One region of the Actinocatenispora thailandica genome, then DNA from elsewhere that is predicted to be linked to it. Evidence: riboswitches for the same ligand, from Rfam matches in the RefSeq annotation. Region 1 holds a riboswitch; the other holds the start of a gene.
What was found. A riboswitch is a leader RNA that binds a small molecule or an ion and turns the genes downstream of it on or off. The one in region 1 is predicted to bind S-adenosylmethionine.
Positions count from the first base shown of each region.

Region 2: linked by a shared signal. The riboswitch ahead of thrC (threonine synthase) and the one ahead of Athai_RS33725 (aminotransferase class V-fold PLP-dependent enzyme) in region 1 are both predicted to bind S-adenosylmethionine.

Region 1 covers NZ_AP023355.1:7,405,020-7,420,829, reverse strand. Annotated here, with positions in the region: gene Athai_RS33740 (phosphodiesterase) at 87-884, shown strand; gene Athai_RS33735 (PrsW family intramembrane metalloprotease) at 955-2,196, opposite strand; gene Athai_RS33730 (hypothetical protein) at 2,624-2,854, shown strand; SAM riboswitch class IV at 3,142-3,259, shown strand; partial or broken gene Athai_RS33725 (aminotransferase class V-fold PLP-dependent enzyme) at 3,456-4,729, shown strand; gene Athai_RS33720 (IS110 family RNA-guided transposase) at 4,990-6,057, shown strand; gene Athai_RS33715 (hypothetical protein) at 6,211-7,869, opposite strand; gene Athai_RS33710 (RNA polymerase sigma factor SigF) at 8,007-8,846, opposite strand; gene Athai_RS33705 (ABC transporter ATP-binding protein) at 9,521-10,294, shown strand; gene Athai_RS33700 (ABC transporter permease) at 10,288-12,849, shown strand; gene Athai_RS33695 (sigma-70 family RNA polymerase sigma factor) at 13,578-14,432, shown strand; gene Athai_RS33690 (carboxymuconolactone decarboxylase family protein) at 14,595-15,053, opposite strand; gene Athai_RS33685 (alpha/beta fold hydrolase) at 15,157-15,810, opposite strand, start outside.
Region 2 covers NZ_AP023355.1:304,692-320,501, forward strand. Annotated here, with positions in the region: gene Athai_RS01415 (ABC transporter permease) at 1-419, shown strand, start outside; gene Athai_RS01420 (zinc ribbon domain-containing protein) at 463-651, opposite strand; gene Athai_RS01425 (ArsR/SmtB family transcription factor) at 710-1,015, opposite strand; gene Athai_RS01430 (DMT family transporter) at 1,112-2,260, shown strand; SAM riboswitch class I at 2,399-2,525, shown strand; gene thrC (threonine synthase) at 2,537-3,808, shown strand; gene Athai_RS01440 (hypothetical protein) at 4,355-6,532, shown strand; gene Athai_RS01445 (S53 family peptidase) at 6,686-7,747, shown strand; gene Athai_RS01450 (GNAT family N-acetyltransferase) at 7,883-8,893, shown strand; gene paaN (phenylacetic acid degradation protein PaaN) at 9,039-10,721, shown strand; gene Athai_RS01460 (cold-shock protein) at 10,954-11,160, shown strand; gene Athai_RS01465 (YeiH family protein) at 11,236-12,369, opposite strand; gene Athai_RS01470 (LysR family transcriptional regulator) at 12,440-13,339, shown strand; gene Athai_RS01475 (hypothetical protein) at 13,865-14,770, shown strand; gene groL (chaperonin GroEL) at 15,020-15,810, shown strand, end outside.

The DNA.
Region 1 (15,810 bases):
ACCGGCCGTGCGGGTACTTCGTCGGCCGGGGGTTGGGGGCCGTGCGGCATGCTGGGTGCCAAGATCCCCGTCCCCGGGAGGCACGCGTGCTCATCGCCCATCTGTCCGACCCGCACATCACCACCGGCCCGCTGGCCGCCGACCCGGCGACCGGGCTGTACCGGGCGCTCGGCCGGGTGCTGACCCTGGAGCCGTGGCCGGACTGCGTGGTGATCACCGGCGACCTGACCGACCGCGGCCAGCCGGCCGAGTACGCGGCGCTGCGCGAGGTGATCGGCCGGTTCCGGCTGCCGGTGCACCTGGTGGCGGGCAACCACGACCTGACCGCGAACCTGGTCGCGGAGTTCGGTGGTGGGAAGGTCGGTGCGGGCGCCCGGGTCGGCGGCGGTCCGGAGCGGGCCAGCTACTCGGTCGACTACGACGAGGCCACCATCGTGGTGCTCGACTCCCAGGTCGACGGCACCGCGGCCGGCACCCTCGGCGCCGACCAACTGTCCTTTCTGGACAGCGAGCTGGCCCGCCGGCCGGAGCTGCCGGCGCTGGTCTGCCTGCACCACCCGCCGATCGACGTCGGCATCCCGTTCATGGACGGCATCCGGCTCACCGACGGGCCGGATCTCGCCGAGGTGATCGGCCGGCACCGCAACGTGGTCCGGGTCCTCGCCGGCCACCTGCACCGTACGGTCAGCGCCAACTTCGCCGGCTCCACCCTCTCGGTGGCGCCCAGCACGTACCGCCAGATCGACCTGTGCACCCGCGCCGAGGCACCGTTCGGCTACGTGCACGAGCCGACCGGCTTCCTGCTGCACGACCTGACCGGGGACACCTGCGTCACCCACCTGGTCCAGGTCAGCCACGCCGCCGCCCCGGTCCAGGGCTACTGAGACGGCCGCTCTGCACCCTTCGGGCCGCCGGACGCCGGGGTCGAGAAGCTGCGCACGACGAGCCGGGCGATCACCACCACCCCTGGCCCGGATGCGGGTAGCCGGTGAGGACGGGCACCGGGACGACCGGGCGCTGCGGTGGCGGCAGCTGGCGGACGGTGCCGTCCGGGAACCGGATGTGGTAGTTCACGCCGTCCCAGAACGCCGGCGGTACGGTCCGGTCCCGGCCGGTGAAGACCTGGCGCAGGCCGATCGCCTTGGTCAGCAGCTCGCGTTCCCGCTCGGCGAAGGTGTCGGCGCCGAAGCCGGACAGCGCCGAGTCCCGGGCCAGCGCCAGGGTGGACAGCGCGAACTGGTACTCCTCCATCGCCCGGGCGCCGTCCGGGCCGGCGACCCGCTTCGCCCAGCGCCGCGCCGCCATCCGGCGCGTCATCGTGGCCAGCGCGGCCAGCTCCGGCGGCGACAGCCAGCCGGCCGGCACGTACGGCCGGAGCATCCGCGCCATCTGCCGCCCCTGCCGGCCGCGCGCCCACAGCGCGACGCCGACCGCGGCGAAGAAGATCGGCGCCATCACCAGCGCGTACCCGGTGAGCAGCGCCTGCGTCCCGAGCGTCGAGATGAGGTTCCAGGTGGAGTGCAGGCTCATCGCGGCGATCCAGCCGGCCAGCGGCGCGAGGTAGCGGACCCGGTTGTCCCGGGCGCGGGCGGCGAGACCGAACCCGATCCCGGTCATCGACGTGAACAGCGGGTGCGCGAACCCGGAGATGCCGATCCGCACCACGAACAGCATCACCACCATCAGCGCGCCGGTGACCGCACCGCCCTCCTTCGAGCCGGTCACGTAGATGCCGCCGAGGTAGAGGATGTTCTCCGCCATCGCGAACCCGGTCGCGGACAGGCCGAAGTAGATGATCCCGTCGACCACGTTGATCGGCTGCCGCTTCCTGCGGTGGAAGAAGTACAGCAGCAGGACCGGCCCGAGCGCCTTCATCGTCTCCTCGATGAACGGCGCGACCAGGACGGCGTCGGCGTTGCCGGACATGCCGGCCCGCTCGAACAGGTACGACCCGAGCGTGTTGACGCCGAGTGCCGCCGAGGTGGCGACGCAGGCGCCCCAGCCGAACACGAACGCCAGGTACTTCCACGGCTCCGGCTCGTAGCGGTCCAGCCACAGGAAGCAACCGACCAGGAACGGTACCGGGATGATCGCCACGGCGAGGCCGATCGCGAACGCCTTCGGGCCGATGTTGGTACCGACGACGAGGATCAGCACCACCGCGCCGGCGACGATCGGCCCGATCACGGCGGCCATCTTCCACAGCCGCACCCAGTCGAACCGGGCCCGCTTGGGCGCCAGTGGCGGGACGATTGCCGAGCCGAACGGCTGCCCCCCGGGCGCCGCGAGCGGTTGCGTGCCAGCTGCCGCGACCGACTGCGTGCCGGGCGCCGCGGGCGACTGCGTGGCCTGCCCCGGCCCGACCGGTCGGGCGGCCGGACCACCGGACGCGGCACCCGCCGGACCGGGCGGCGGGACCACGGGGCCGGGAACCGGCGGCGGCGCGCCGTGCGGCGGCGCCGGCGAACCGGAGGGCCGCGGCGCGGCCGGCGAGCCGGAGGCCGGCGCGGGCGTCCCCGAAACGGGTGCTCCGGGAGCACCCGAGGTCGGCCGGGCCGGCGTGCCCGGGATCGGCGGGCTCGACGGCTGCCGGCCGGGCGGCTCGGCCGCCGGCTGATCGCGCATGGCACCGGACGGACCCCCGGCCGACGGCTTCCCGGCCGACGGGCTCCCGGCCGGCGGCTTCCCGGCCGACGGGCTCCCGGCCGGCGGCTTCCCGGCCGACGGGCTCCCGGCGGACGGGTTCCCGGCCGGCGGGCTCCCGGCCGGCGGGCTCCCGGCCGGCGGCTTCCCGGCCGACGGGCTCCCGGCGGACGGGTTCCCGGCCGGCGAGGAGCGCCAGCTGTCCGGGTAGGCGGACGGCAGCCAACCGGGCGTGTCGACCGGTTCCGCGGCTCGTCCTCGATCGTCCCGGCCGGCATCGCCGGGCACCCCGGCACGGCCGTCCCGGTCGGGGTCACCGGGTGCGCCGGCCCGGCCGGACGCGTCGTCAGCGGACGCGGTGGGGCGGGCCCACGGCGAGTCGTCGCCGCGCCGCGCCGAGTCGTCGGCCGGCTGCCGCGCCGGGTCCGGTGTGCCGGGCGTCCCAGAGGGCGGGAGGTCTGCCATGGCGCCAGCCTAGTGCGGTTATGCTCCCTGGCAGGTCACGAGTGCCAGCGTCAAGCCCCGGCTTGCTGGCCGGCAACCCTCGCTTCCGCGGTGGGGTGCCCCGGGTGAAGACCGGGCCCGCGCGCCAGACGGCGCCGGGCAAGCGCGGACCCGCACGTCACCGGTGGGGTCCCTGGTCCTCCCGGAGGTGTGTTGTGTCCCTGCCTGTCGACCTCGTCCCGCCTGTCGACCTCGTCCCGCCCGCCGGCGCCGTGCCGTCCACCGGCGCCGTGCCGTCCACCGCGCGCCGGCCCCGGCTGGTGCCGGTACCGCGCCGGTCCGAGCCGCTCACGCTCGCCGACGCCGACCTGCAGGTACCGCTGGTGACCGGCGGCACCGTCGGCTACGCGAACTTCGACTACGCGGCGAGCGCGCCGGCAGCTCGGGTGGCCGTCGAGGCGATCACCGACCTGCTGCCCCGGTACGCGAGCGTGCACCGCGGCGCCGGCCTGCCCTCGGCGCTGTGTACCCGCCGGTACGAGCGGGCCCGGGAGCAGGTGGCGCGGTTCCTCGGCTGCCGCGACGACGACACGGTGGTCTTCACCCGCAACACCACCGACTCGACGAACCTGCTGGCGCACGCGTTGCCGGCGGACGCGACGGTCGTGGTGTTCGACTCCGAGCACCACGCGACGCTGCTGCCGTGGCGGCGGCCGGTGCGGCTGCCGGTCCCGGACAGCCCCGCCGACGCGGTACGGGCGGTGCACGCGGCGCTACGCGAGCTGCGGCGCGGCGAGCACGCCCCGGGTCCGCTGCTGCTCGCGGTGACCGGGGCGTCGAACGTCACCGGCGAGATCTGGCCGATCGCCGAGCTGGCTGCGGCGGCGCACCGGTACGGGGCGCGGATCTTCGTGGACGCCGCGCAGCTGGCGCCGCACCGGCCGGTGGACCTCGCCGCGGCCGACATCGACTATCTGGCGCTGTCCGGCCACAAGCTGTACGCACCGTTCGGTACCGGGGTGCTCGCCGGGCGGGCCGACTGGCTCGACGCCGCCCCGCCGTACCTGGCCGGCGGTGGTGCGACCGCGCTGGTCGGCGACGCGACGAACGACGTGCGCTGGTCGACCGGCGCGGCCCGGCACGAGGCCGGCAGCCCGAACGTACTCGGCGCGGTCGCCCTCGGCGCGGTCTGCGCGGCGCTGGGGGCGCCGACCGGGACGCGGCGATCGACCGGGAGCGCCGGCTCACCGAGCGACTGCATGCCGGGCTGGCCGCCATCGACGGCGTCGCGGTGCTGACCCTGTTCGACGCCGGTAGCCCGCGGGTCGGTATCGCCGCCTTCGCGGTACGCGGCCTGGACTCCGACGTGCTCGCCGCGGCGCTGTCCGCCGAGTACGGGATCGGGGTGCGGGACGGCATGTTCTGCGCGCACCCGCTGACCCGGCGGCTGCTCCGGAACGCCGGCGGCGGCGAACTGCCGGGCACCGCGGTACGGGCGAGCATCGGCCTGGGCACCACCACCGAGCACGTCGACCGGCTCGTCGCCGCGGTCCGCCGGCTCGCCGCCGACGGTCCGGAGTGGACCTACGAGCGGCGCGACGGCCGGCCGGGGCCCAGCCCGGATCCCCGCGTCTTCGACTGACTGTGAGGCTTTTCTTCGCAGCCTGATGGTGCTGGGCTGTGGGTCGGCAGCTGCGGGCGTGACCCTTCGCCTGACTGGCTTCGTGCCTTTGCGTGGACTTGTCCGTTCGCGGTTGTCGGCCCCCGGCCCAGTCGGAGTAGGTGGCCTGATCAGGAGCTTGACCGCCGAGCGTTCACGGCGCGCGGCGTGTCTCATCACAGTCCTGCCCGATCTCCGCACCGGACCGGAAACCGCATCCGCTCCAGGCAAGGAGAGAACGCATGACCAGTGTGACTGATCTTCGAGAGATGGTCGATGTCGTCATCGGTGTCGACACCCATGTGCACACCCACTCCGCTGCCGCCGTCGATACCGGCACCGGCGGGGTGGTCGGCCAGATCACCGTGGAGGCCACCGCGGACGGCTATGCCCAGCTGGTGGAGTTCGCCGACCAGCACGCAACACTACGAGCCTGGGCAATCGAAGGCACCGGCGGCCACGGCGCCGGTGCGACCCGGTACCTGCAACACCACGCCGAACTGGTCATCGAACTCGACCGCCCCGAACGAACCAAGCGGCGTAACGGCGCGAAGTCCGACCCGCTGGACGCCATCCGCGCCGCCCGCGAAGCCCTGTCCCGCACCAGGCTAGGCACCCCGCGCAGCGGCGGCGACCGGCAAGCCTTGTCGGTACTGCTGGCCGCCCGTAGATCCGCGATCCACGCCGCGACCGATGCGCAGCGACAGGTGTTCAGCCTGGTGGTCGCGGCCCCGGAACAGATCCGTACCCGTTTTCGTGGTCAGAAACTGCCCGCCATGCTCACCACCGCCTCACACCTGCGCGTTCACCCATCCTGGGACGCAGAAACCACCACCACCGTCACCGTGCTGCGCTGCCTGGCCCGCCGGGCCCACGCCGCGGCCGCAGAAGCCGCCCAACACCAGAAAGCCATCCACGCCATCGTGCGGTCCTGGCGCCCCGACCTACTCCAACGCAAAGGCATCGGACCGATCGTGGCCGCAACCGTGCTCTGCGCCTGGTCCCACCCCGGCCGGATCCATTCCGAGGCAGCCTTCGCCATGCTCGCCGGAGCCGCACCCATCCCCGCCAACAGCGGCCAAACCACCAACCGCTACCGACTCAACCGCCACGGCGACCGACAACTCAACCGCGCTCTGCACACCATCGTGCTATCCCGCATCCGCTACGACCAAGCCACCCGCACCTACGCCGCCCGCCGCACCCGCGAGGGCAAAACCAACCGAGAGATCAAACGCTGCCTCAAACGCTACATCGCCCGAGACCTCTACCGACTCCTCGAATCAGGCAACCCCACCGCCACCCCTTGACAACCCATAGGAGCGTCCCGGCCGGACGGGGGCGGCCAGCGACCCCGGATCGACCGGCCCGGTGGCGGACGGCCGGCGGTCAGCGACCCGCGTTCGGCCGGCGGGCGAATGGGCGGTCGGCGACCCGGGGTCGACCGGCCCGGCGGGCGGCGGTCAGCGCCCCAGGGCGTCGAGTTCGGCGGCGTGCGCGGTGGTGTCGTATTCCGCGCCGCCGAGAGACTGCGCCAGGTGCCGTAGCGCGATCTCGCCGAGCGTGTGCAGGATGTCCATCCGGTCGCCGCCGGCGTCCAGCAACCGGCGGGCCGCCTGCCAGGCCTGCGGCGGCTCGTCCTGCCAGAGCTGCTCGGCGACGACCTCGTGCAGGGTGACGTGCGGGTCGCTACCGTCCGGGTCACCACCGTGCTCGGCGACGATGAGCAGCCGCCGGTCGTCGGGGTCGGCCGGGTCCAACTCGATCTCCTGGCCGTCGAGTTCGATCACCGTCGCCGGCAGCGCGAACATCCGCCGATCCAGCGCCTCGGCGGCCTCCGCGGGGCCCAGGTCGGGCCCGTCCGGGTCGTCCAGCTCCGGTACGTACCGGTCGAGCAGCTCGGCCAGCTCGTCGGGGGACAGCTCGTCGTGCTCCTCGCCGAGATGCTCGCCGCACTCGGCGGCGAGGGTGACCACGTCGTCGACGGCGGCGGCGGGCAGCCCGGCCAACCGCGCGGTGTACCGGGCCCACCCGACGACGACCGCGGGAAACGCGGCGAGCGCCGGCTCGTCCAGCTCGTCCGCGTCGATGCCGCCGTGCAGCAACCGGCCGAGCCGGCCCGGCCCGATCCGCAACGGTCGCTCGTCCTCGTCGGCGCCGAACTCGGCGATCAGCCGGGCCGCGGCGGCCACCGCGGCCGGCGGGTGATCGGCGAGCGGCGCCGCGGCCTCGGCCGAGTCGAGAAACCCGTCCACCGCGGCACCGACCACGTCCTCCGAATCGACGAAGCCGTCCGCCGGGGCGCCGCCCACGCCGCGGTCCGGGCCGGGCGCGGTCGCCGGGCTGCCGGCACCGGGCGCCGGCGTCTCGGCCCTGTCGCCGGGCATGTCCCGCAACCGGGCCAGCGCGAGCGCGCGGTACCGGGGAAGGTCGTCGCTCTCGGTGGGCTCGGCCCATTCGTCGAGCACGGCGAACCCGGCCCGGAGCAGTTGGGCCGCGCGCGCCGGCTCGGTGTCGACCATCGTCGTCACCTCCGCGGACCCGGCGACCTGGTTGGCGGTCTGCGCGAACAGCTCGTCCGGATCGGCGGAGAACCAGGCGTCAGCGACGGCGCCGTACGACTCGTCATGATCGAGCAGCGCGGCCAGCGCGTGCCGTTCGTCGCCCCGGCGGTACGCGCAGAGCACGGTGGTCTGCTCGCCGTACACGTCGGTGACCAGCGCGCAGCGTTCGACGGTGGCCGGGCCGAGCTGGTCGGCCCAGGCCGGCGCGGGCACCCCGGCGTCGACCAGCCGGGTGGCCGCGTCGCGGGCGGCGTCCCGGAGCGGCTCGGTGGTACCGAGGTGGGCCAGCGCGAGCAGCGCCGCGAGCGCTTCGGCGCTGCGCCGGTGCGCCGCGTACCGCACCGCGGCGCGCGGCAGTACCTCCGGGTTCGCCCCGGCCGCCACCGCGCCCCGCCACCAGGAGCCGAGCAGTTCGGAGGTGAACAGTTCCGCGGCGAAGCCGTCGAGCGCCAGGGCGTCCCGGTAGGAGCCGACGAACTCGGCGGCGATCTCGTCGACACCGGGGGCGGACCGCCTGCGGGCGGGCTTCTTCTTGCGTTTCCGGCTGGCCGGGCTCATTCGCCGATCGTGTCAGAACGCCCGGCACGACGTTCGCCCGCCCCGGCAGGGGGCGGGCGATCGTGGCGTCGGATGCCGGCCGGGCGCCCGGCGATCACCGGGTTGCGGCCGGTTCGACCGAGGGTCGGCGCCGTCGATCAGGCGGCGGCGCCGGCGCCGGTCATCGTTTCGCGCAGGCTGGCGAGCGAGCGGGACAGCAGCCGGGAGACGTGCATCTGCGAGATGCCGACCCGGTCGGCGATCTGCGACTGGGTGAGGTTGCCGAAGAAGCGCAGCACCACGATGGTCCGCTCACGCTCCGGCAGCGCGGCGAGCAGCGGCCGCAGCGCGGCACGGTCCTCGACCGTGGCGAGGCCCGGATCGTCCTCGCCGAGCAGGTCCTGTACCTCGGTGGCGGCGGTGTCACCGACACCGACCGGGGTGGACAGCGACACCGCGGTGTACGCGTTGCCCGAGTCGAGGCCCTCGATCACCTCGTCCTCGCTGACGCCCAGGTGCTCGGCCAGGTCGGCGACCGTCGGCGAGCGGCCGAGCCGCTGCGCCAGCGGCCCGGTGGCGTTGGCGATGTGCAGCTTCAGTTCCTGCAGCCGGCGCGGCACCCGTACCGTCCAGCCCTTGTCCCGGAAGTGTCGCTTCAGTTCACCGCTGATCGTCGGTACCGCGTAGCTGGTGAACTCGACGCCGCGGCCCGGGTCGTACCCGTCGACCGCCTTGATCAGGCCGATGGTCGCGACCTGAACGAGGTCGTCGTGCGACTCACCGCGACCGGAGAACTTCCCGGCGAGGTGCCGGGCGAGCGGCAGGTACCACTCGATGACCCGGTCCCGAATCCGGTCCCGGTCGGGGTGGCCGGTGGGCAGGTCGTACAGGCGGGTGAGCAGCAGCCGGCCGGTCTGGTCGGATCCGCGTCGCGCGGTCCGCTGCCGCGGCAGGCTGTCCACAGTGGAATGGCGAGTGAGAGTGGTCTGGGCGGACATGCAGGCTCCTTCGACACCACGGCCGGCACCACCCGGACGCGCGCAGCGAGCCCGGTGGTACAGCGGCCGAACGGGGTTTACGAAGCGCCCGTTGCTTGAGCACTCGGCGGGGTGCGCATCGCAGCTGGCGACGACACACCCGAGATGACCGACATCGCACGGCACGGTGCCGCGGTCACGCCACGCACCAGGCGCGGCCGACCCTGCGAGACGGCCTCGACGACCACCGGCACCACACGGCCCGATGGTCTCGACCACAACCGGAGGTCATCGGCAGGGTTCTCTACCGAAGCCTCGACGGCTGACCGGCCCCACGTTACACGCCCTCCCGGCGACGTCAAGGCCAAGATCGTTTGTCGTCCGGCGCCGGATCCGTCGACCCCGGTGTCGTCCCTGCACACAGCGTTCGCACCGGCCGGCGACGGGCCGTTGCCCGGCTGGGCGGGGTCAAGGGATGTCCCCCATCCGGGTACGCCGCAGGGCTGACGTCCGGCGCGCCGGACGCGGCGCCGGTACGACCCAGGCCGGACGGCGGGTGCGCTCCGCGGACGGACGACACGCGGCGTGCCGAAACCTAGCGTTTCCCCCGTCACGGTCGGCCGACGAGAGTGCCGCCGGGCCGGCGCGCCACCAGTACGGATGCCGTGCGCGCCACGGACGACAGCGGAGTGCGGATGACGGCGCAATCACCCATCGCGACCCAGCCTGCGGTCGCGGCCACGAACCTGACCAAGACGTACGGCACCGGCCCCACCGCCGTGCCCGCCCTGACCGACGTGAGCGTGACGTTCGGTGCCGGCGAGTTCACCGCGATCATGGGGCCGTCCGGTTCCGGCAAGTCGACCCTGCTGCACTGCCTCGCCGGTCTCGACACCGTCACGCACGGTTCGGTACGGATCGCCGGCGTCGAACTGACCGCGCTGTCCGACCGGGCGCTGACCCGGCTGCGCCGCGACCGGATCGGGTTCGTGTTCCAGTCGTTCAACCTGCTGCCCACGCTCACCGCGGAGCAGAACATCCTGCTGCCGCTGGAACTCGCCGGCCGCCGGGCGGGTCCGACCGCCGGGCCGGACGCCGACTGGCTGCGCCACCTGATCCGGGTCACCGGGCTGACCGGCCGGCTGCGGCACCGCCCGGCCGAGCTGTCCGGCGGCCAGCAGCAGCGCGTCGCGTGCGCGCGGGCGCTGGTGTCCCGGCCGGCGGTGGTGTTCGCCGACGAGCCCACCGGCAACCTGGACTCGCGCTCGGGCGCCGAGGTGCTCGGCCTGCTGTCCGCGAGCGTGCGGGAACTCGGCCAGACCATCGTGATGGTCACGCACGACCCCGTCGCCGCCGGGTACGCGGACCGGGTGGTGCTGCTCGCCGACGGCCGGCTCGTCGACGAGATCGCCCGGCCGACGCCGGACACCGTGCTGGCGGCGATGCAGCGGCTCGGTGCGGCATGCTGAGAGGTGCGGACAGCCGCCGACGTGCCACCCTGCCGGCATCTCTTCGGGTCACGCTGGCCGGGCTGCGCACGCACAAGCTGCGGCTGGTACTGACCGCCATGGCGATCGTGCTCGGGGTCGGGTTCGTCACCGGCACCCTGACCTACGCCGACACCGCCAGGGCCGCGCTCTACCAGCGGTTCGCCGGCTCGGCGGCCGGGGTCGACGCCGACGTACGGGCCACCGGCGGCGACCACCGGCTGCCCGCCTCCGCATTGTCCACAGTGGAATCCGTAGCCGGCGTGCGGGCCGCGGCCGGCCGGGCCAGCGAGAGCCTGCCGATCCTCGCCCCGAACGGCCGGCCGATCACGAACTTCGGCCTCGCGGGCAAGGGAGTCAACGTCATCGGCGACGCCGGGCTCCGGCCCTACACCATCCACAGTGGACACCTGCCGGCCGGAGACGGACAGGTCGCCGTCGACCGGAACACCGCGGCGCGCTACCACTTCCGGATCGGCGGCCCGGTCACCGTCGTCGACCACCACCAGCACCGGCATCGGCTGGTACTCACCGGAACCGTCGAGATGGCCACCGGCACCGGCGGCAGGGACGGCAGCACCGCGGTCCTCACCGAGCACGCCCTCGGCCGGTACTCCGGCCACCCCGGGTATCGGCAGATCGTCGCGCACGCCGCGCCCGGGGTGTCCGAACGGCAGCTCACCGCCCGGGTCCGGGCCGCGATCGGATCGCCGCACGTCGAGGTGATCTCGGGCAGCGCGCTGCGGGTCGAACTGGCCGACGACGCCATCTCGGCGGTGTCCGTGTTCAGCACCGCGCTGCTGGTCTTCGCCCTGGTCGCACTGGTCGTCGCCGCGTTCGTCATCTACAACACGTTCACCATCCTGCTCGCCCAGCGCCGCCGCGAACTCGCCTTGCTGCGCTGCGTCGGCGCGTCCCGCCGCCAGGTCTTCGGCGCGGTACTCGGCGAATCGACGCTCGTCGGCCTGGCCGCCTCGACGCTCGGCGTGCTGTTCGGCTTCGCCCTCGCGTACGGGATGGCCGCCGCGCTCGGGGCTCTCGGCCTGGCGCTGCCCGCCACCCACGCGCTCGTCGTGACGCCCCGTACGGTGCTCGTCGGCGTCGCCGCCGGCCTGCTGGTGACGGTCGCCGCGGCACTGCTGCCAGCCGTCGCCGCCACCCGGATCGCGCCGATGGCCGCGCTGCGGGCGCCCGCCGAGCACACCGGCCGTCGCCGCACCGCGGCCCGCATCGTCGCCGCCGCGCTGCTCGGCCTCCTCGGCGGTGCGCTCACCGTACTCGGCGTGACCGCCAAGCCAGTCGGTACCGGCGAGAACACGACCGGCATGCTGCTCGTCGTCGGCGGCGGGCTGGTCGTGTTCCTCGGCCTCGTCGTGCTGGCGCCGCTCTACCTCGCACCGGTCACCGCCGCCGTCGGGTACCTGCCCGGCAGGCTGCTCGGCCCGGCCGCGCGGCTCGCCGGCCGCAACGCGCGGCGCAACCCCGGCCGGGTCGCCGCGACCAGCACCCCGCTGATGATCGGCGTCGCGCTGATGACGATCTTCAGCGTCGCGCTCGCCACCGTGCGCGCCTCCGCCGACGCCGAGCTGAGCCACAGCTTCCGCGCCGACTACCTGCTCACCGGCGTGCAGGCCGAACCGGGCAGCGGGGTACCCGCGGCTGCCGTCACCGCGCTGCGAAACCGCCCGGAACTCGCCGGGATCACCGCGCAGCACAGCGCCCGCAGCACCGTGGCCGGCGGCCGTACCACGGTGTCCGCCCTCGAACCGGGCGCCGACCTGCGACCCAAGACGACCGCCGGCTCGCTGACGAGGCTGCACGCAGGTACCGCCGCGCTGCATCAGGCGGTCGCCGCGAAGCTCGGCCGGCACGTCGGTGACACCGTCTCGATCGGCGGTCACCGGTACCGGATCGTCGCGCTCTACGCCGGTAGCATGGTCGGCAGCGCGCTGCTGTCCTGGCCGGACTTCCGCGCCGGGTACGGCACCCACCCGGCACAGAGCGTGTACGTGCGGGCCCGCGCCGGCATCCCGGCCGCCGACTCCCGGGCCGCCGTGGACGCCGCGCTCCGCCCGTACCCGCTGGTGAACGTCTCGTCGATGGCCGACACCAAGCAGCAGCTCAGCTCGTCGATCGACCAGCTGCTCGGCGTGTTCGCCGCGCTGCTCGGCATCTCCGTGCTGATCGCGGTCTTCGGCATCGCCAACACGCTGTCGCTGTCGGTGTTCGAACGCTCCCGGGAGTCGGCCCTGCTCCGCGCCCTCGGCCTCACCCGGGGCCAGCTGCGCGGCATGCTGCTCACCGAAGCGGTCCTGATCGCGGTCGTCGGCGCCCTCGTCGGCATCGCGTTCGGCATCGGGTACGGCATCGCCGCCGCGCGGGCCGCCCTGACCGGATTCGCCGGCGGGGTGCAGCTCCCCGTCGGGCAGATCCTGCTGTACCTCGCACTCGCGGCGCTGGCCGGGCTCGTCGCCGCGGTGCTGCCGGCCCGGCGCGCCGCCCGTACCTCGTTGACGGTGGCGATGGCCGAGGAGTGAGTTCACCTCTTTGCGCCGAGGTGCGCCCGGGGCGCGGCCTGCGGGGTGCGTTCCGGGGGTGCGGGGGTGAAGGCCACCTCTGTGCGCCGCTTTGACCCCGCGTGGGGGAACGTGGGGAGGGGGACTTCGCCCCCTCCCCACACCCCTCCCCCGCCAAGGGGGCCGTCGCCCCCTTAGCGATCCCCCGGCCGGACAAACAGAGACGAGCCCCGGACCCGCCTGACCCGCTTCGGAAGGTCGGGGCCCGGTGCCCGGGTCGGGACGCCGCCTGGCCCGCGTCGGAAGCTCGTGTGGCGCCGGTGGCCGGTCTGCGCGGTCTGGGCGCCCCGGGCGGCTCGACGCGGCGGGCGGTTGGGCGTGGCGGGCGGTGGCGTGAGAGGAAGGCCGCGCCGAGACCCGTCCTTGTTCGACGGTTGCTCGGCGGCGAGGGGCAGCATCACCGGAGGCTGGGTGGGGGATCGCCAAGGGGGCTTCCCCCCTTGGCGGGGAAGGAGCGCGAGGAGGGGGCGAAGCCCTCTCCTCGCATCCCCCACGCGGGGTACAGCCGCGAACAGAGGTGGCCTTCATCCTCCAGCACGAGCGCACAGAACACCGAGGCGGCCCGCACACGCCAACCCCGCGCCAGACCCCAGCGCCCCGGGCACACCTCGGCGCAAAGAGGTGCACCCTTGTCACAGCGGGCGGCTGGGGTCCGTCAGGGTGTTGACGGACGTACGAGGGGGTCGGCGATGGACGAAGGGGACCTGCTGGCGCGGCGCTTCCAGGCGGAGCGGCCACGTCTGGAAGCGGTCGCGTACCGGATGCTCGGCTCGGCCGCCGAGGCCGAGGACGCGGTGCAGGAGGCGTGGCTGCGGCTGGCCCGCAGCGACGCCGACGCGGTGCAGAACCTGGCCGGCTGGCTGACCACCGTGGTCGGCCGGGTCTGCCTGGACATGCTGCGGTCCCGTACCTCGCGGCGGGAGGCGCCGCTGGACGAGCAGCCGGTCGAACCGGCGCCCGACGCGCCGGCGGAGACACCCGAGTCGCAGGCGCTGCTGTCCGACTCGGTCGGGCTTGCCCTGCTGGTGGTGTTGCAGACGCTGGATCCGGCCGAGCGGCTCGCCTTCGTGCTGCACGACATGTTCGCGGTGCCGTTCGACGAGATCGCGCCGATCGTGGACCGCACCCCGGCGGCCGCCCGACAGTTGGCGAGCCGGGCCCGCCGTCGGGTGCAGGGCGGCACCCCGCAGCACCCGGACCTGGTCCGGCAGCGCCGGATCGTGGACGCGTTCCTCAGCGCCGCCCGGCAGGGCGACTTCGACGCGCTGGTGTCGATCCTCGATCCGGATGTCGTCATCCGCTCGGACGGACGGTTCCAGCGTCAGGGTGCGGTCACGGTGGCCCGTGGCGCCTCGGTGTTCGGCCCGATGGCGGCCGGCGCGCACCTGATCCTGGTCGACGGCCGGGTCGGTGCGGTCGCTTCGATGACCGGCCGGGAGTACCGGGTCCTGCTGTTCGGCTTCGCCGGCGACCGGATCGCCGAGTTCGACGTGATCAGCGATCCGGGCCGGATCCACGACCTGAAACTGTCCACTCTGGACTGACTCGGACCGCCGACCCGGAGCCGCCCACCCGGAACCGTTCGACGTCGTCCACCTGGAGCCGTCCGGGCCGGGGGCCGCACACCGCGTCAGCCATTCTGGACGGTCCACACCGGACGGTCCGGGTCGGCCGGTGGCCCCGGAACCCCGGGGCCACCGCGCCGTTCACCACTGAGTACCGGCGGGCTCCTGGATCGTGGCGTTGATCCGGTTGAAGAAGTTCAACATCGAGATCATCAGGATCAGCGCCGCCCGCTGCTTCTCGTCGAAGTGCTTCGACACCTCGTCCCACAGCTCGTCCGAGACCGGCTCGTCGGACCGGTCGGCCAGCCGGGTCACCGCCTCGGTGAGCTTGAGCGCCGCGATCTCCGCGTCGCTGAAGTACGGCGCGTGCCGCCACACCGCCACCGTGGCGATCTTGTCCTCGTCCACGCCGGCCTTCCGCAGGTTCCGTACGTGCGAGAACACGCAGGGCCCGCAGCCGTTGATCTGGCTGGCCCGCAGGCCGACGATCTCCATGATCTCGTTGCCCACGCCACCCGAGGCGATCCCCTTGGTCAGGCTGCCGATCCCCTTCATCGCGTCGGGCAGCACCATGGCCGGGTTCGTCATCCGTGCGCTCACTGTCTTCTCCTCCGTCATCGACCGCGGGCCGGTTGCGGCCCGCCTCGTTGTCGTCGCTATGACGGATGCCCCGGCACCGATGTGACCGGCGCGGGAGGGAATTTCAGGATCCGCTGGCGGACAGGAAGTCCAGGATCAGTTCGGTGGTCTCGGCCGGGCGCTCCAGGTTCGGGAAGTGGCCGGCCCAGCCGAGTTCCCGAAGCTGCCCATCGGGTACCAGGCGGGCCGCCTCGGCCGCGGCGGCCTGGAAGTCGACCATGTCGTGCCCACCGGACACCGCCAGGGTGCGGGCGGTGACCCGGGTCAGGTCGACGGTCGGCCCGGTCGGGTTGACCATCTCGTCGCCGGCCGCCAACTGCACGTCGAACGCCCGGCGCTGCATCGTCGCCACCCGCTGCCGGGCCGTCTCGTCGGCGTCGGGGCCGAGCCAGGTGTCGACGTTGAGCGCCACCGCACCGGCCACGTCGTCGGCCTCGAACAGCGCGTCCTCCTTGGCACCGAACTCGCGCTGGGCCGGCCCCGGTTCGATCCCCGGTACCGCCGCGCACAGCAGCAGCAGCGCGTCGACCCGCGCCGGCCAGGTCGCCGCGAACTCCAGCGCGACCCCGCCGCCGTACGAGGAACCCACCAGGGACACCCGGTCGATTCCCAGGGTGTCGAGCAGGTCCTGGACGTCGTCGATGTTGCGGTACGGCTCGCGCGAGACCGGGGTGTCACCGAACGCGCGCAGGTCGCAGCGCACCGTCCGGAACCCGGC
Region 2 (15,810 bases), 7.1 Mb from region 1:
CCCTGGCCGTGGGCGCGGCGGCGTTCGGCTGGCATCCGCTGGTGACGATGACCGGCGACACCATCGCGCCCGGCCCGGCGCTGGGCCGGATCGCCGGGGTGGTCGGCTATCTGGCGATCGTGCTGCTGGTGCCGGCGGCGCTGGCGTTCCTGCTGTCGGTCTGCACCGACAACGCGCTGGGCGCGGTCGGCGGCGCGGTGCTGCTGGTCATCGTGTCCAGCATCCTGGACCAGGTGACGGCGCTGGGCGGGCTGCGCGCGCTGCTGCCGACGCACTACCAGGATGCCTACACCGGGTTGCTGGCAGACCCGGTGCGTTGGGACCTGATGGCCCGCGGCGCCTTCTCCGCACTGATCTACGCGGGTGGTTTCACCGCCCTCGCCTGGTGGCGGTTCCTGCGCAAGGACGTCACGTCCTGACCGCCGGACGGCCGGTCAGCCGAGGTCGAAGCGGGACGGCCGGTCAGTCGAAGTCGAAGATGGAGTGCTTGTCGTAGAAGTGCAGGATGTAGCGGCACCGGGTGCAGATCTTGAGCACCATCTTGTGCGAGGTCACGCCCCATTTGCTGTCCAGCCGGCCGGCCTCGGTCTGGAACTCCCGGTTTCCGCACAGCGGGCAGGTGAGCGCGGCAGGCTGCGAAGGCATCGTCATGCCCCCAGTGTGGCGAACCGCCGCCACCGCGGGGCCGCCTTGCCGCCGGTCCCGGTGCTCAGGGGGTGCGGGCGGTGGCGAGGACGGCGCCGAGCAGGCCGGGGTAGCGGCGCTCCAGTTCGTCGCGCCGGAGCGAGACGTACCGGCTGGTCCCTTCGATCCTGGTGTGCGTGACCCCTGCCTCGCGGAGCACCTTGAGGTGGTGCGACCGGGTGGCCTTGGCCAGCCCGAGGTCGAACGTGCCGCAGCATCGTTCACCGTCGCGGTCGAGTTCGCGCACGATCTCCAGCCGGGCTTCGTCGCCCAGCGCGGACAGGATCGTGGTCACCGGTACGGCGGCCACGTCCGGCTCGTAGAGCTCCATGTGGCAAGGGTAACGCATGTTCGACAAACGTCGAACATGCGCCTAGGGTGAGCCGAGTCAAAGGTTCGAGATTCGTCGAACAAGGGAAGCTCGCTCATGTCCAGGTCCAGCTCGTACGGCCTGCCGCTGTTCTCCGTCGCCATCTGGGGCGGCATGTTCATCGTGATGGCCGGCGCCCTCCGGCACGTCGACGCGTACCACCTCACCGCCGCGCGCTACCTGATCGCCGCCGCCGTCCTGTCCGCGCTGCTCGCCGCCACCGCCGGCCGGCGCGCGTTCCGCACCGACGGGCGGTTCGCCGAGATCGCGGTACTCGGCGTGGTCGGCATCGCCGGCTTCAACCTGCTCGTCAACATCGCGCTCGGCTACACCGCGCCGCAGAACGGCGCCCTGATGGTCGCGCTCACCCCGCTGCTGACCGTGCTGGTCCGCTGGGTACGCGACCGGGTCCGGCCGACCCTGCCGACCATCGCACTGATGCTCGTCGCGCTGGCCGGCGTCGGCCTGGTCATCACGCACGGTCACCCGACCGACCTCGGTGCGATCGGCAGCGGCGACGCGATGGCGTTCCTCGGCGTCGTCGGCTGGGCCGTGTACACGCACGGCGCCGGCCGGTTCGCCGGCTGGGGCGCGCTGCGGTTCGGTGCCCTCACCCAGATCGTCGGCGCCGCCGCGACCGTGCTGGTGGCCGTCGCCGTCGACCTGGCCGGCATCGGTCACCTGCCGGGCATCGCTGCGCTCGGCGCCGACGCCTGGCAGCTCGGGTACATCTCGATCGCCTCGTCGGTGCTCGCGGTACTGGCCTGGAACGTGGCGATCCGCCGGCTCGGCGCACCCAACGCGGCGCTGTTCATGAACCTGGTACCGGTCATCACGTTCGGCATCCAGATCGCCCGCGGGTACCGGCCGGTGCCGGCCGAGATCGTCGGGGCCGCGCTGACCGTCGCCGCCCTGGTCGCGACGAACGTACTGGCCCGCCGCGCCGCGGCCCGCGCCACCACCGGCGTCCGCGCCGCGGTGCCGGCCGACCCGCCGCGCGGGACCGCTGCCCGCCCGGAGTCCGCCGACCGTCCGGTGTCCGCCGCTCGCCCGGTGTCCGCCGACCGTCCGGCTGGCGGCGCCGGCGCCGGGCGGATCCAGCCCAGGCCCGGCGGGGCCCCGGCCACGCCGGCGCCCGCCGGTACGGCCCGACGTGTCCTGACCGGACCGGAGTGGGCGTCGGCCGAGGTGCTGTCGGGCCGGTGACCGCGTCGGCCTTCTGCCGGTGCCGCCGAGGGGTGCGGCACCGGCAGAAGGCATGGTCGATCTCACGTCCACGCAGTGGGACCACGGGCCGGGAGGTCGCCGCGCCGGTGGGTAAGCTGCGCGTACAACTTCATATGCACCTCATCCAGAGGGGCTGAGGGACCGGCCCGATGACGCCCCGGCAACCACCGCAGCTCGCGCTCGACGCGAGCCGGCAGGTGCCAACTCCGGCCTGCGACCGTCACCGGCGTGGGAAAGATGAGCGAAAGGCTTCGCATGAGCGTGATCGCAGCTTCCTCCGGCATCGCCGCCAACCCGGCCCGCGCGCTGGTCTGCCGCAACTGCGGCGCCGAATACCCGCTGATCGCGCAGAACGCCTGTTACGAGTGTTTCGCGCCGGTCGAGGTCGGCTACGACCAGGCGGCGCTGCGCGCGGTCACCCGCGCCGACATCGAGGCCGGCCCGCACAACATCTGGCGGTACGCGCCGCTGCTGCCCGCCGGGCAGGACCCGGCCAGCCGGGTCACCGTCAACCCCGGCATGACCCCGCTGATCAAGGCGGACGCGCTGGCCGCCGAGCTGGGCCTGAAGACGCTGTGGGTCAAGGACGACTCGGCCAACCCGACGCACTCGTTCAAGGACCGCGTCGTCTCGGTGGCGCTGACCGCCGCGAAGGGGCTCGGCTTCAGCCGGTTCGCCTGCGCCTCCACCGGCAACCTGGCCAACTCCGTCGCCGCGCACGGCGCCCGGGCGGGCGTGCCGAGCATCGTGTTCATCCCGTACGACCTGGAGCAGAACAAGGTCGTCACGAGCGCCGTCTACCAGGGGCAGGTCGTCGCCATCGAGGGCTCGTACGACGACGTCAACCGGCTGTGCCAGGAACTCACCGAGACCGACGAGTTCGAGGAGACGGCGTTCGTCAACGTCAACGTCCGGCCGTACTACGCGGAGGGCTCCAAGACCCTCGGGTACGAGGTGGCCGAGCAGCTCGGCTGGCGGCTGCCGCAGCAGGTCGTCATCCCGATGGCGTCCGGCGAGCTGCTCACCAAGATCGACAAGGCGTTCACCGAACTGGTCGAAATCGGCCTGGTCGACGACACCCCGTGGCGGGTGTTCGGCGCCCAGTCCGCCGGCTGCAACCCGATCGCCACCGCGCTGCACGCCGGTACCGACCAGATCACCCCGGTCAAGCCGACCGGCATCGCCAAGTCGCTGAACATCGGCGACCCGGCCGCCGGGCCGTACGCGCTGGAGGCGGTGCGGCGCACCGGCGGCTGGATGGACTACGTCACCGACGACGAGATCCGGGACGGCATCCAGCTGCTCGCCCGGACCACCGGGGTGTTCGCCGAGACGGCGGGCGGGGTGACCGTCGCCGTCCTCAAGAAGCTCGTCGAGGCCGGCAAGCTGGACCGGGACGCCGAAACCGTCGTGTACAACACCGGCGAGGGGCTCAAGACCATCGACGCGGTGTCCGCGCAGGTCGGTCCGACCCACACGGTGCGGCCGTCGCTGAAGGCCGCCCGCGAGGCCGGCCTGCTCGGCTGACCTCCCGGGTCGAGAGCCCGACATTCCGGACGGTTCGGGCACCGCGATCGGCGGGGAACGAGGCGTGTCCACCGGTCATCGTTGCGCAGCGTCACCGCACTTGACGGCAGCGTCGTGAAGGTGGAACATATGCGACGCGGGAGGGCACCACACCTCTTGTCCTGCACGACTCGTCGAGCAGTGACACCCAAATCCTGCGCTTCGGCGCGGTCGACGTGGTGCCCCTCCCGCGCCAATCCGCTCGGCGCCGAAGCGTGCGCGCAGACCGCAGCGCGTTGGGCCTCGCTCAGCGCCCGGGGGCCGAGCCCCCGGATCCCGCGTTCCTCGGCCTTCCCCTTCCTCGGTACCGCACGCTGCACCCTCTCGACGAGCAGCCCCGCGGGCGGGTGACCCGGCCCGACGGTGAGCGTCGTCACCGCGCCGCGAACGGTGCGCGCCGTTCCCGGCAAGTACCGGGTGGAAGCCGGTAGAGGGAAGGGGCGGCGAGTGCGGAAACCAGCGAGAAGTGGTCGACGGCGGAGACTCGGCCAGGGCGTGGTGGTGGCGATGACCGCGCTGGCGGCGGTGGCGGCCGGTGGCACGGCCAGCGCCGACGGCGGCGGTACGAGCGCCGGCGGTGGGTCGCGCGGCGCGGACACCGGCGGTACCCGGTTGGCGGGGCAGCCGGCCGGCGCGGAGGTCGTGCTCGCCACCGGGCAGCGGGTGACCGTCGGGCCCGGTGGCGCCACATCGGCGCGGGACGCCGGGCTGTCCTGGCACACCGGCGCCGACGGTGACCGGTACGCGGTGCCTGCGGCGGCGGGGCAGTACCTGGGACGCCCGCTGGACCGGTCCCTGTTCGACGTGACGGAGCTGGCGAAGCTCGGTGCCGGCCACCGGATCCCGGTACGGATGACGTTCGCCGCCGGCGTGACGCCGAGCGCCCCGCCCGGGGTCACCGTGACGGCGGTCGACGGCGACACCGCCGACGGGTACCTGACCGCCGCCTCGACCCGGACGTTCGGCGCCGCGGTGCGGGCGGCCATCGGCGCCGACGTGCGGGCCGGCCGCCCGGCCGGCAGCGGTGAGCTGGTACCCGGGATGACCGGGATGCGGCTGGCATCGGCTGCGGCGCAGCGGGTTTCCCCGCACTACCAGCAGGCGATCGTGCAGTTCGACGCCACCGACCTGACCGGCGCCGCGGCCACCACCGGGGTGCTGCTGGTCAACACCGACGACGCGCGGCGCACCGACGTGTACGTACCGGTCGTCGACGGCGTCGGCCGGATCGCGGTGCCGGTCGGGCACTACAGCTTCACCGCCCCGTTCCGCGACTTCGACGAGCAGGGTGAGCAGACCGGGCTGCACTACGTCGTCGGTACCGACGTGACGGTCGAGGCGGGCACCACGACGACGGTGCCGGTGGCCGAGGCCGCCGCCACTGCCCGGGTGTCGGTCGCGACGCCGCGGCCGACGGTACCGGCGCAGGCGATGATCCGGCTGGTCCGGCAGGACGCGGCCGGCGTTGGTGTGGAGGACATGCAGGGTGTCGCCGCCGGCGACGCGCTGTACGTGTCGCCGCAACCGGCGGCGCAGGTCGGCCGGCTGCACTACGTGGTGCAGTGGAGCGGGCAGTCGCCGGCGGGCGCCGAGGCGTACCGCTACGACGTGGCGTTCGGGTTCGACCGCATCCCCGCCGACGAGTCGCTGCAGGTGGCGCCGAGCCAGCTCGCGACCATCCACCAGCACTTCTTCGGCGATCCGGCGCAGGCCGACGACACCGGAATGCTGTACAGCGGGGCGTACGACGACATGCTCGCGCACACCCCGACGCTGCTCAACCCGTCGCCGGTGCAGCAGATGCCCGGCGAGGTGACCGACTACGTCGGCACCAGCGACGGCGGTGGCTGGATCCAGGCGATCCAGAACGGCAACAGGCTGCCGTTCTGGGGTCAGCCGCACCGCTACGTCGCCGGCCACGAGTACCACGTCGACTGGGGGCGCGGCCCGCTGGTACCCGGCGTCGGTCGGTACCCGGAGCCGGCCGGCTGCGTGGCCTGCGTCGCCGGCGACACGTTCGACATCGGGTTGCAGGCCGCGGTGGACAGCGACGGGCACGCCACCGGCTACATGCCGCGCGGCGCCACCACCCGCTTCCGCCTGTACCGCAACGGAACGGTCGTCGCGGACCGGCCGATGCCGTACCTGGACGGGCAGCTCACCGCGGATCCGGCGCAGCCGGCCACCTTCCGGATGCGGTACGAGATGGATCAGCGCGCCGTCGGCACGGTCAGCCAGGCGACCAGGTCGGTCACCGACGTGCGGTTCCGGTACTCGCCGGACACGGCGGTCGCGATGCCGGCGCCCGCCAGCTGCCCCGGGCAGACCGTGGACACCCCGTGCCGGGTGCTGCCGGTACTCACCGCGAACTACCGGCTGGCCGTGGATGCGCACAACACCAGCGATCTGGCCACCCAGACGATGCGACTGCGGGTCGGCCACCAGCGGTACGGGAAGTTCGGCAGCAGCGCGCGGATCACCGCGGTCAAGGTGGAACTGTCCACCGACGGCGGCGCCAGCTGGCACCGGGCCCGGGTGTCCGGCGACGACGGCCGGTACCGGGTGTCCTGGACCAACCCGGCGGCTGCGCGCGGCAGCTCGCCGTCGCTGCGGCTGACCGCGACCGACGCGCTCGGCGGCTCGCTGACCCAGACCATCACCGCCGCCTACACGATCGCCGGCTGAGCCGGTCAGGAGGTCAACGATGCGAGTACGAACGGGAGCACTGGTCGCCGCCGTGGCGCTGGCGGTGACCGGGCTGTCCACGGCCGCGCAGGCCACCGCCGCGCCGACCCGCCCGGCGGTACGGGACGTGTGCGGTGACCCGGCACCGGGGAGGTGCGCTGCTTCGCCCAGTTGCGGACCGACGTGCCGCGGCACCCGGCGAGGTCCGGCGGCGGACGGACCGGCGCGGCGCTGCCGGCCGGGTACGGGCCGGCGCAGCTGCGGGACGCGTACCGGTTGCCGGACAGCGGCGGCGCCGACCAGACGGTGGCCATCGTCGATGCGGGTACCGCGCCGAACCTCGCCGCCGACCTGGCCGTCTACCGACAGGCGTACGGCCTGCCGCCGTGCGCGGTCGACGACGGCTGCCTGCGGGTGGTCAACCAGGACGGTGCCGCCGGGCCGCTGCCCGGCGACCAGGGCTGGGGGCCGGAGATCTCGCTCGACGTGGACATGGTGTCCGCGGCCTGCTCGGACTGCCGGATCCTGGTGGTGGCGGCGAACTCCGCGGCGCTGGACGACATGGCCGCGGCGGTGGACACCGCCGCGGCGCTGGGCGCGACCGAGATCTCCAACTCCTACGGCGGCGACGAGTACAGCGCCACGGGGCGGTTGGCCGCGCACTACCGCCATCCGGGCGTCGCGGTCGTCGCGTCCTCGGGCGACAGCGGGTATCGGATTCCGCAGGTACCGGCGGCCTACGACAGCGTGCTGGCGGTCGGCGGCACGGCGCTGTCCACAGTGGATGGTAAGTGGACCGAGTCGGCGTGGTCCGGCGCGGGCAGCGGCTGCTCGGCCTGGACCGCGAAGCCCGCGTGGCAGCACGACCCGTACTGCCCGGGGCGGACCGTCGCCGACCTGGCCGCGGTGGCCGATCCGGCGACCGGCGTCGCGGTGTACGACTCGTCCGACGGGCTCGGCTGGGCGGTCGCCGGCGGTACCAGCGCCGCCGCCCCGCTGGTCGCCGGGGTCATCGCGCTGGCCGGCCATCCCGAGCTGTTCGGTGACGCCAGCTACCTGTACGGGCATGCCGGCGCGCTGCGCGACGTGGTCGGCGGCAGCAACGCCACCGACGAGTTCGACTGCGGTGGCGACTACCTGTGCACCGGGGTCGCCGGGTACGACGGCCCGACAGGGCTGGGCACCCCGAACGGTCTCGGCGCTTTCGGCGGCTGACCAGCGGCGCTGCCCCGGGCCGCTGCGGCGTCCCGGGGCCGCGCGCGGCGTCGCCGGGTGGTGCCGGCCGGGCCGGGCGGCGACCCGGTGCGGAATTCGGTCGCGGGCGGTGACCGTCGCTCGCATCCTGGGTGGATGGAGATTCGCGAGTTCCGGGCCGAGACCGACGTCGACGGCTGGCTCGAGGTCGAGCGGACCGCGGCGGCGGTGGACGCGCCGGGCGTGGTGGCCGGGTGCCGGGCCGAACTGCTCGGCCGGTTGCGGGTACCGGCGGCCGGCACGCGGATGCTCCGGCGGGTCGCGGTTCGCGACGGCCGGATCGACGGCATCCTCGGCATCGGCCTGCCGACGCTCGACAACCTCGACAACGCCGAGGTGGACCTCACCGTGCGGCCGGACGCGCGCCGACGGGGCATCGGGACCGCGCTGTACCAGGAGTTGCGTCGGGTGCTGCGGGCCGAGGGCCGGTCCCGGCTGCTGGCCGAGTCGGTCCGGGCGCTGCCGGACGGGCCGCCGCGGCCCGACGCCGGTACCCCGTTCGCCACGGCGATGGGTGCGGCCCGGGCGCAGACCGAGGCGCGGCGGGTGCTGAACACCACCGGGCTGTCGCTCGACCGGCTGGCCGAACAGGTCGAGGAGTACCGCCGGGCGGCCGGCGCGGACTACACCCTGCTCACCTGGTCCGGTGCGACGCCGGACGATCTCGTCGCCGGCCGGGCCGTACTGAGCAGCAGGTTCATCGGCGAGGTGCCGCTGGGCGACATCGAGTGGGAGCCGGAGAAGATCGACGTCGCCCGGGTGCGCGAGTACGAACGCTCCGGCGCGGCCCGGGGGCACCGCAACTACCACGCGATGGTCCGGCACGAGCCGTCCGGCGAGTTGGTCGCCTGGACCGAACTCGTCGGGTACGGCTGCCGCCGGGACACCATGGACCAGGAGATCACCCTGGTGCTGCCGGAGCACCGGGGGCACCGGCTGGGCCTGCTGACCAAGCTCGCCAACCTGCACCAGGCCATGTCGGACGTGCCGGAACTGACCTCGGTACACACCTGGAACGCGACCGAGAACGCGCACATGATCGCGATCAACGAGCAGCTCGGCTTCCGCATCGTCGACCTCTGGGACGCCTGGCAACAGTCCGTCTGACCCTCCCACCGCCCGTTGATCATGGCGTTGTCCGCAGGGTAAGCGCTTGCCGGCCCGGACCACCCCATGATCAACCCGGACGACCCCATGATCGACAGGGTGCGGGTGGTCGTCGAGGGGGCGGTGCCGGCGGCATGATGGCGGCATGACGGTTACCACCGAAGCCACCGGCAGCCACCCGCTGTTCGCGGCACATCTCAAGACCCTGACCCAGGCGCTGGACACGATCTGGCGGCGCGGTTTCTGGTCCGCCTACCCCGAGTCCCCCAGCCCCCGGGTGTACGGGGAGGCGGCGGCCGGCGAGGGCAGGGCGGCGTTCGAGGCGTACCTCGGCGCCGACTTCCCCCTCGACCAGCCCGGCGACCGGGTGGCCACCGAGTCCAGCCCGTTCGGCCTGCCGCTGGACGTGCGGTACCCGCACACCGACGTGGACACCCTGCTGCGCAACGCCACCGCCGCGCTGCCCGGCTGGCGGGACGCCGGGGTCGAGGCGCGGGTCGGCGTCTGCCTGGAGATCCTCGACCGGCTGCACCAGCACGTGTTCGAGCTGGCGAACGCGGTCCAGTTCACCACCGGCCAGGCGTTCGTGATGGCCTTCCAGGCCGGCGGCGCGAACGCGCTGGACCGCGGCCTGGAGGCGGTCGCCTACTCGTACGCGGCGATGACCCGGCACCCGGCCGGTGCGCACTGGGAGAAGCCGCAGGGCAAGCGGGCGCCCCTGGCCATGGACAAGAAGTACCACGTGATCCCGCGCGGCGTGGCGCTGCTGATCGGCTGCAACACGTTCCCCACCTGGAACGGCTACCCGGGACTGTTCGCGAGCCTCGCCACCGGCAACCCGGTCGTCGTCAAGCCGCACCCCGGCGCGGTGTTGCCGCTCGCGGTCACCGTCCGGTACGCCCGGGAGGTGCTGGCGGAGCAGGGGTTCGACGAGAACCTGGTGCAGCTCGCCGCGGAGGCGCCCGGCGAGTGGATCGCCGCCGAGCTGGCCACCCGGCCCGAGGTGCGCATCGTCGACTTCACCGGCTCGACCGAGTTCGGTGACTGGCTGGAGGCGAACGCGCGGCAGGCGCAGGTCTACACCGAGAAGGCCGGCGTCAACACGATCGTCGTCGACTCCACCGACGACTTCGCCGGGATGTGCGCCAACATCGGCTTCTCGCTGACCCTCTACTCCGGGCAGATGTGCACCACCCCGCAGAACATCTTCCTGCCGGCCGGCGGCATCGACACCGAGCAGGGGCACAAGAGCTTCGACGAGGTCGCCGACGGCATCTCGGCAGCGGTGCGCAAGCTGACCGACGACGACGCCCGCGGTGTGGAGCTGACCGGCGCCATCGTCAACGACGGGGTACGCGACCGGGTGTCGGCCGCGGCGCAGGTCGGCGACGCGGTGCTGGACTCGCGTACCGTCGCGCATCCGGCGCACGCCGACGCGGTGGTGCGCACGCCGCTGATCCGCCGGCTGTCGGTCACCGACGACACCGTGTACGGCAGGGAGTGGTTCGGCCCGATCAGCTTCCTGGTCGCGACCGACGGTACGACCGCCTCGCTCGCCGAGTTCGAGCGCACCGTGGCGCACCGGGGCGCGTTGACCGCGTCGGTCTACTCCACCGACGAGTCGGTGTTGGCCGCGGCCGAGCGGGTCGCCGTGACGGTCGGCGTGCACCTGTCGGAGAACCTGACCGGCGGCGTGTACGTCAACCAGTCCGCGGCGTTCAGCGACTTCCACGCCACCGGCGCGAATCCGGCCGCGAACGCCTGCCTCACCGACGATGCGTACGTCGCGGGGCGGTTCCGCATCGTGCAGTCGCGCCGCCATTCCTGAGGTTTCGCGGCGCGAGAGGCGACCGGATCCGACGGGTTGGCCTGGGCTTTTACCGAGTCCTCATACCACATGAAAGCGAAGAGGCTGTGCAGGGTGGTCCTGCTCGTGTAGCGTTTCGCATCGGCCGTCAGTCTCCGGTCGGGGTTGTGTCGCGTGCACGCTTCCCGCAGGATGTGAGGGTCCCGGAGCCGCAACCGCGGTCCGGAGCAGGTTGAGGTAAGGGAAGTGCACCGTGGCACAGGGCACCGTCAAGTGGTTCAACTCGGAGAAGGGCTACGGCTTCATCGCCGTGGATGGTGGGCAGGACGTGTTCGTCCACTTCTCGGCCATCCAGATGGACGGCTACAAGTCTCTGGACGACGGTCAGCGTGTCGAGTTCGACATCGCCCAGGGACAGAAGGGCCCGCAGGCGGAGAACGTTCGTCTCGCTGCCGGCTGATCACCGGTTCATTCACTCGTCCCTGGAAGGCGTCGGCAGCCGGCCGGCGCCTTCCGGTTGTGCCGGCCGACCCGGTCAGCCGAGGCCGGTGACCGCCTGCACGCCGAGGCTCGTCACCGCGACCAGCACCCACAGGATTCCGCCCAGCAGCAACGGTTTCGGCCCGGCGCGGCGGAAGTCCGCCACGCCGATCCCGGTGCCCACCCCGGCCAGCGCCACCGCGACCAGGAACGTCGCCAGCACGCCCAGCGCGTGATGCGCACCCGCCGGTACCAGGCCGATCGTGTTCGCGCCCGCGGCCACCAGGAACAGCCACAGGAACACCGGTACCAGCCGGAGCAGCCGGGCCCGCGCCGGCTTCCGCACCGCCTCGGCCGGCACGCCGTCGTCCGGCCGCCCGCTCCCCGGCGCCCCGAGCGCGGCGTTGCCCGGCGCGGCGGCGGTGGCGGTCGCCGCGCGACGGCGCCACAGCGCGGAAATCCCGATCACCACCGGCACGATCATCAACGACCGCACCAGCTTCACCACCACCGCATGATCCCCGGCGGCCTGGCTGAACGTGTACCCGGCGGCCACCACGCTGGACGTGTCGTTGACCGCGGTACCGGCCCACAGCCCGAAACCCTGATCGCTGAGCCCGAGCAGGTGACCCAGCGGCGGGAACAGCAGCGCCGCGGCCACGTTGAACACGAAGATGGTGGACACCGCGTACGCGGTCGTCGCCTCGGTCGCCGCGATCACCGGGCTGACCGCGCCGATCGCCGACGCGCCGCAGATCCCCGTCCCGGAGCCGATCAGCGCGCGCAGGTCGTGCGGCACCCGCAGCGCCCGGCCGAACAGCCAGGCGCCGAGCAGGCACACGGTCAGCGTGCCGAGCATGACCGGCAACGATGTCAGCCCCACCTTCGCCACCGCGCCGAGCGACAACCCCAGCCCGAACACCACGACGGCGGCCTGCAGGATCCGTTTGCCGGCGAACGCCGCACCCGGCCGCAGCCGCGGCCACCAGCGGCGCGAGCCGCCCACCGCCCGGACCCCCGCGCCGAGCAGGATCGCCACCACCGGTGCGCCGATCACCGGCGCGACGGTGCCGACCCCGGTGGCGACGACGGCGACGGCGAGGGTGAGCAGCAGTCCGGGGCCGAGCCGGCGCACCGGGCCGGTACCGCTGCCGGTCGATGCCGGGGCGGCGGTGGTCTGAGTGGTCACCCGGTCAGTTTCGGGTGGATCGGGGCAGCCAGCCAGAGGCGGATCCGAGATGGGCACATAGGGTGTGCCTATGAGTCAGGAGTTGGGGCCGGGCGATCTGGCCAGCCTTCGGCTGTTCGTCGACACGGTACGGCTGGGCAGCCTGTCGGCGGCGGCCCGCGCGCAGCGCATCACCCAGCCGTCCGCGAGCGAGGCACTGCGCCGGCTGGAACGCCGACTCGGCGTCGAACTCGTCGTCCGCACCCCGCGCGGCTCCCGGCCGACGCCGGACGGTGCCCGGCTCGCCGAGCACGCCGAACGCGTCCTCGCCGAGCTGGACGGCTTCCTCACCGAGGCCCGGTCGCTGCGCGCCGCCGGCCGCCGGCACGTCCGGATCGCGGCCAGCTACACCAACGCCGAGTACCTGCTGCCGCCGGTCATCGCCCGGTACCGCGCGGTGCGGCCGGAGGTGGTGGTCAGCCTCGCCGTCGCCAACTCGGCGGCGGTGATCGCCCGGGTCGCCGAACGCACCGCCGACCTCGGCTTCGTCGAGGACCCGGCCCCGCATCCGGAGCTCGCCACCCGTACGGTCGCGACCGACGAGCTGGCCGTGGTGGTCGCGCCCGGCCACCCGTGGACCCGCGCCGACGGGCCGCTGCCGGCCGGTGAACTGACCGGCACGCCGCTGCTGCTGCGCGAACCCGACTCGGGCACCCGCGCCACCTACGAGCACGCCGCGCACCGCGCCGGCCGTACCGTGGCCACCCCGCTCGGCGTGATGACCTCCACCGAGGCGCTCAAGACCGCGGTCCGCGCCGGGCTGGGTGCCACCCTGGTCAGCCGGCTCGCGGTCGCCGCCGAACTCGCCGCCGGCGCGCTCGTCGAGGTCCCCGTCGCCGGGCTGGACCTGCGCCGCGAGTTGCGCGCGGTGTGGCGGCCGGCGCACGCGCACGACCTCACCGCCGAGTTCCTCGACACGCTCCGGCCCTGAACCGCGCGGCACCGCACCACCTGCCGCCCTCCCGGCACCGAGCAGGCGGTGCGGCCCCGGCCGATCGGGTGGCCCCGGCGGCTGGACCGATCCTGTTACGGTCCCGGCGTTCACTTCTGTCGACGAGAGGCGTCCGGTGACCGATTCCGATCCCGCCCCGACCGGCCCGGCCGATTCCACCCCGGAACCGGCACCCCCCGGCAAGTCGACGCCGACCAGCGCGTACGCCAGCGGGTGGGGGCCGGGAGCGGCCGACGAGATCCCGTCCGTTCCGCCGGACGCGGCCGCCCGGCCCGGTGCCACCCCGCCGGACGGGGCCGCGCGGCCCGGTGCCACCCCGCCGGACGCGGCCGCGCGGCCCGGTGCCACCCCGGCGGGTGCCGTGCCGCCGGATTCGGCACCGCCGCCGGCGCCACCGGGTGCGGTGCCACCCCCTTCGGGCCGGCACCAGCCGCCGGGTGGGTACGGCCCGCCGCCCGGCGCCCCGCGCGGCGGGTACGGTGCCCCGCCCCGGGTGGCTACCGGGTGCCACCGCAGGCCGGGTACCGGCCGCCGCCGCGGACGCCCGGCGACCCGCTGACCGGTACCCCGGACGAGTCGTTCGCGGGCTGGTTCACCCGTTCCTGGGGCTTCTTCCGGCGCAACTGGCTGCCGGCGTCGCTGATCGCGGGCGGCGCCCTGCTGATCCCGGGCGTGCTGATGCTCGTGCCCGGCGCGCTGCTGTACGCCAGGCTGTTCGAGCTCTCCCGGCTGGCGAACGAGGGCGAGCCGGTTCACCCCGGCGGCACCCTCGTGGTGCTCTACCTCGTGATGCTGCCGCTGGCCCTGCTGCTGCTCTACGCCCAGTCCGCCGCACAGGTGGCCATCATGCGGCTGATCGCGCGGGAGGCGGTCGGCCGGCCCCGCGACATCGCCGCCGACGTCCGGTTCGGCCTGCGCCGAGGCTGGGTGCTGGGACTCTGGCAGCTGCTGGAGATCCCGATCGTGCTGGTCGGCTTCTGCGCCTGCATCATCCCCGGCTACTACCTCCAGCTGGCGATGAGCCAGACGCCGGCGCTGGTGGCGTTCGAGCCCGGCCGGCACGCGCTGCGCCGCTCGTTCCGGCTGATGCACAGCGACTTCTGGCCGTCGGTCGGGCGGATGCTGATCACCGCCATGATCGTCGGGATGTTCGGCGGGGTGATCGGCATGATCGCGGAGATCCCGATGGTGGCGACGATGGCGACGGCGGCCGGTCCGGACGGGACGGTGAACGCCACGTCCGTGCAGCTCGCCCCGTGGCTGTTCGGGGTGTTCTTCGTGCTGGTCCTGGTGGCGTCGGCGCCGGGCGTGGTCGCGCAGTGCGCCGGGGCGCTCGGCACGTACACCGGGTTGCGGGCGAAGGAGCAGGACGCGCCGACCGGCGAGGAACTGGTCGCCGCGATGGAGTGACCGGGGCCTCGTACCGTGCGGTTCGCTTGCACTCGCCCGGGCAGAGTGCTAAACCTTGAGCTGGCACTCGCAGTACGGGAGTGCCAAAGGTCGGGCGGTGAGGCCGGGGGGCCGAGGCACACCAGCTGGGTGTCGCGGTCGTCGGGTCGTCCGTCGCGGGCATCGACCGGCCGAGCGTGTACTTACCCGCGTGCCAGCCCCACCAGGGCCGGCACCTAGGTGTCTGACACACCGGAGGACAACGCCCAAATGGCAAAGATGATCGCGTTCGACGAGGAGGCGCGCCGCGGCCTTGAGCGTGGCATGAACAGCCTCGCCGACGCCGTGAAGGTGACGCTCGGCCCGAAGGGCCGCAACGTCGTTCTGGAGAAGAAGTGGGGCGCCCCCACCATCACCAACGACGGTGTCTCGATCGCCAAGGAGATCGAGCTCGAGGACCCGTGGGAGAAGATCGGGGCCGAGCTGGTCAAGGAGGTCGCGAAGAAGACCGACGACGTTGCCGGTGACGGCACGACGACGGCCACCGTGCTGGCCCAGGCGCTGGTCCGGGAGGGCCTGCGCAACGTGGCCGCGGGCGCGAACCCGATCGCCCTCAAGCGGGGCATCGAGGCCGCCGTGGCCAGCGTGACCGAGCAGCTGGCGCAGCTGTCCAAGGACATCGAGACCAAGGAGCAGATCGCCGCGACCGCGTCGATCTCCGCCGGGGACTCGTCCGTCGGCGAGATCATCGCCGAGGCGATGGACAAGGTCGGCAAGGAAGGCGTCATCACCGTCGAGGAGAGCAACACCTTCGGGCTCGAGCTCGAGCTCACCGAGGGCATGCGCTTCGACAAGGGTTACATCTCGGCCTACTTCGCCACCGACACCGAGCGGATGGAGGCCAGCTTCGACGACCCGTACCTGCTGATCGTCAACTCCAAGATCTCGGCGGTGAAGGACCTGCTGCCGGTGCTGGAGAAGGTCATGCAGTCGGGCAAGCCGCTGGTGATCATCGCCGAGGACCTCGAGGGCGAGGCGCTGGCCACCCTGATCGTCAACAA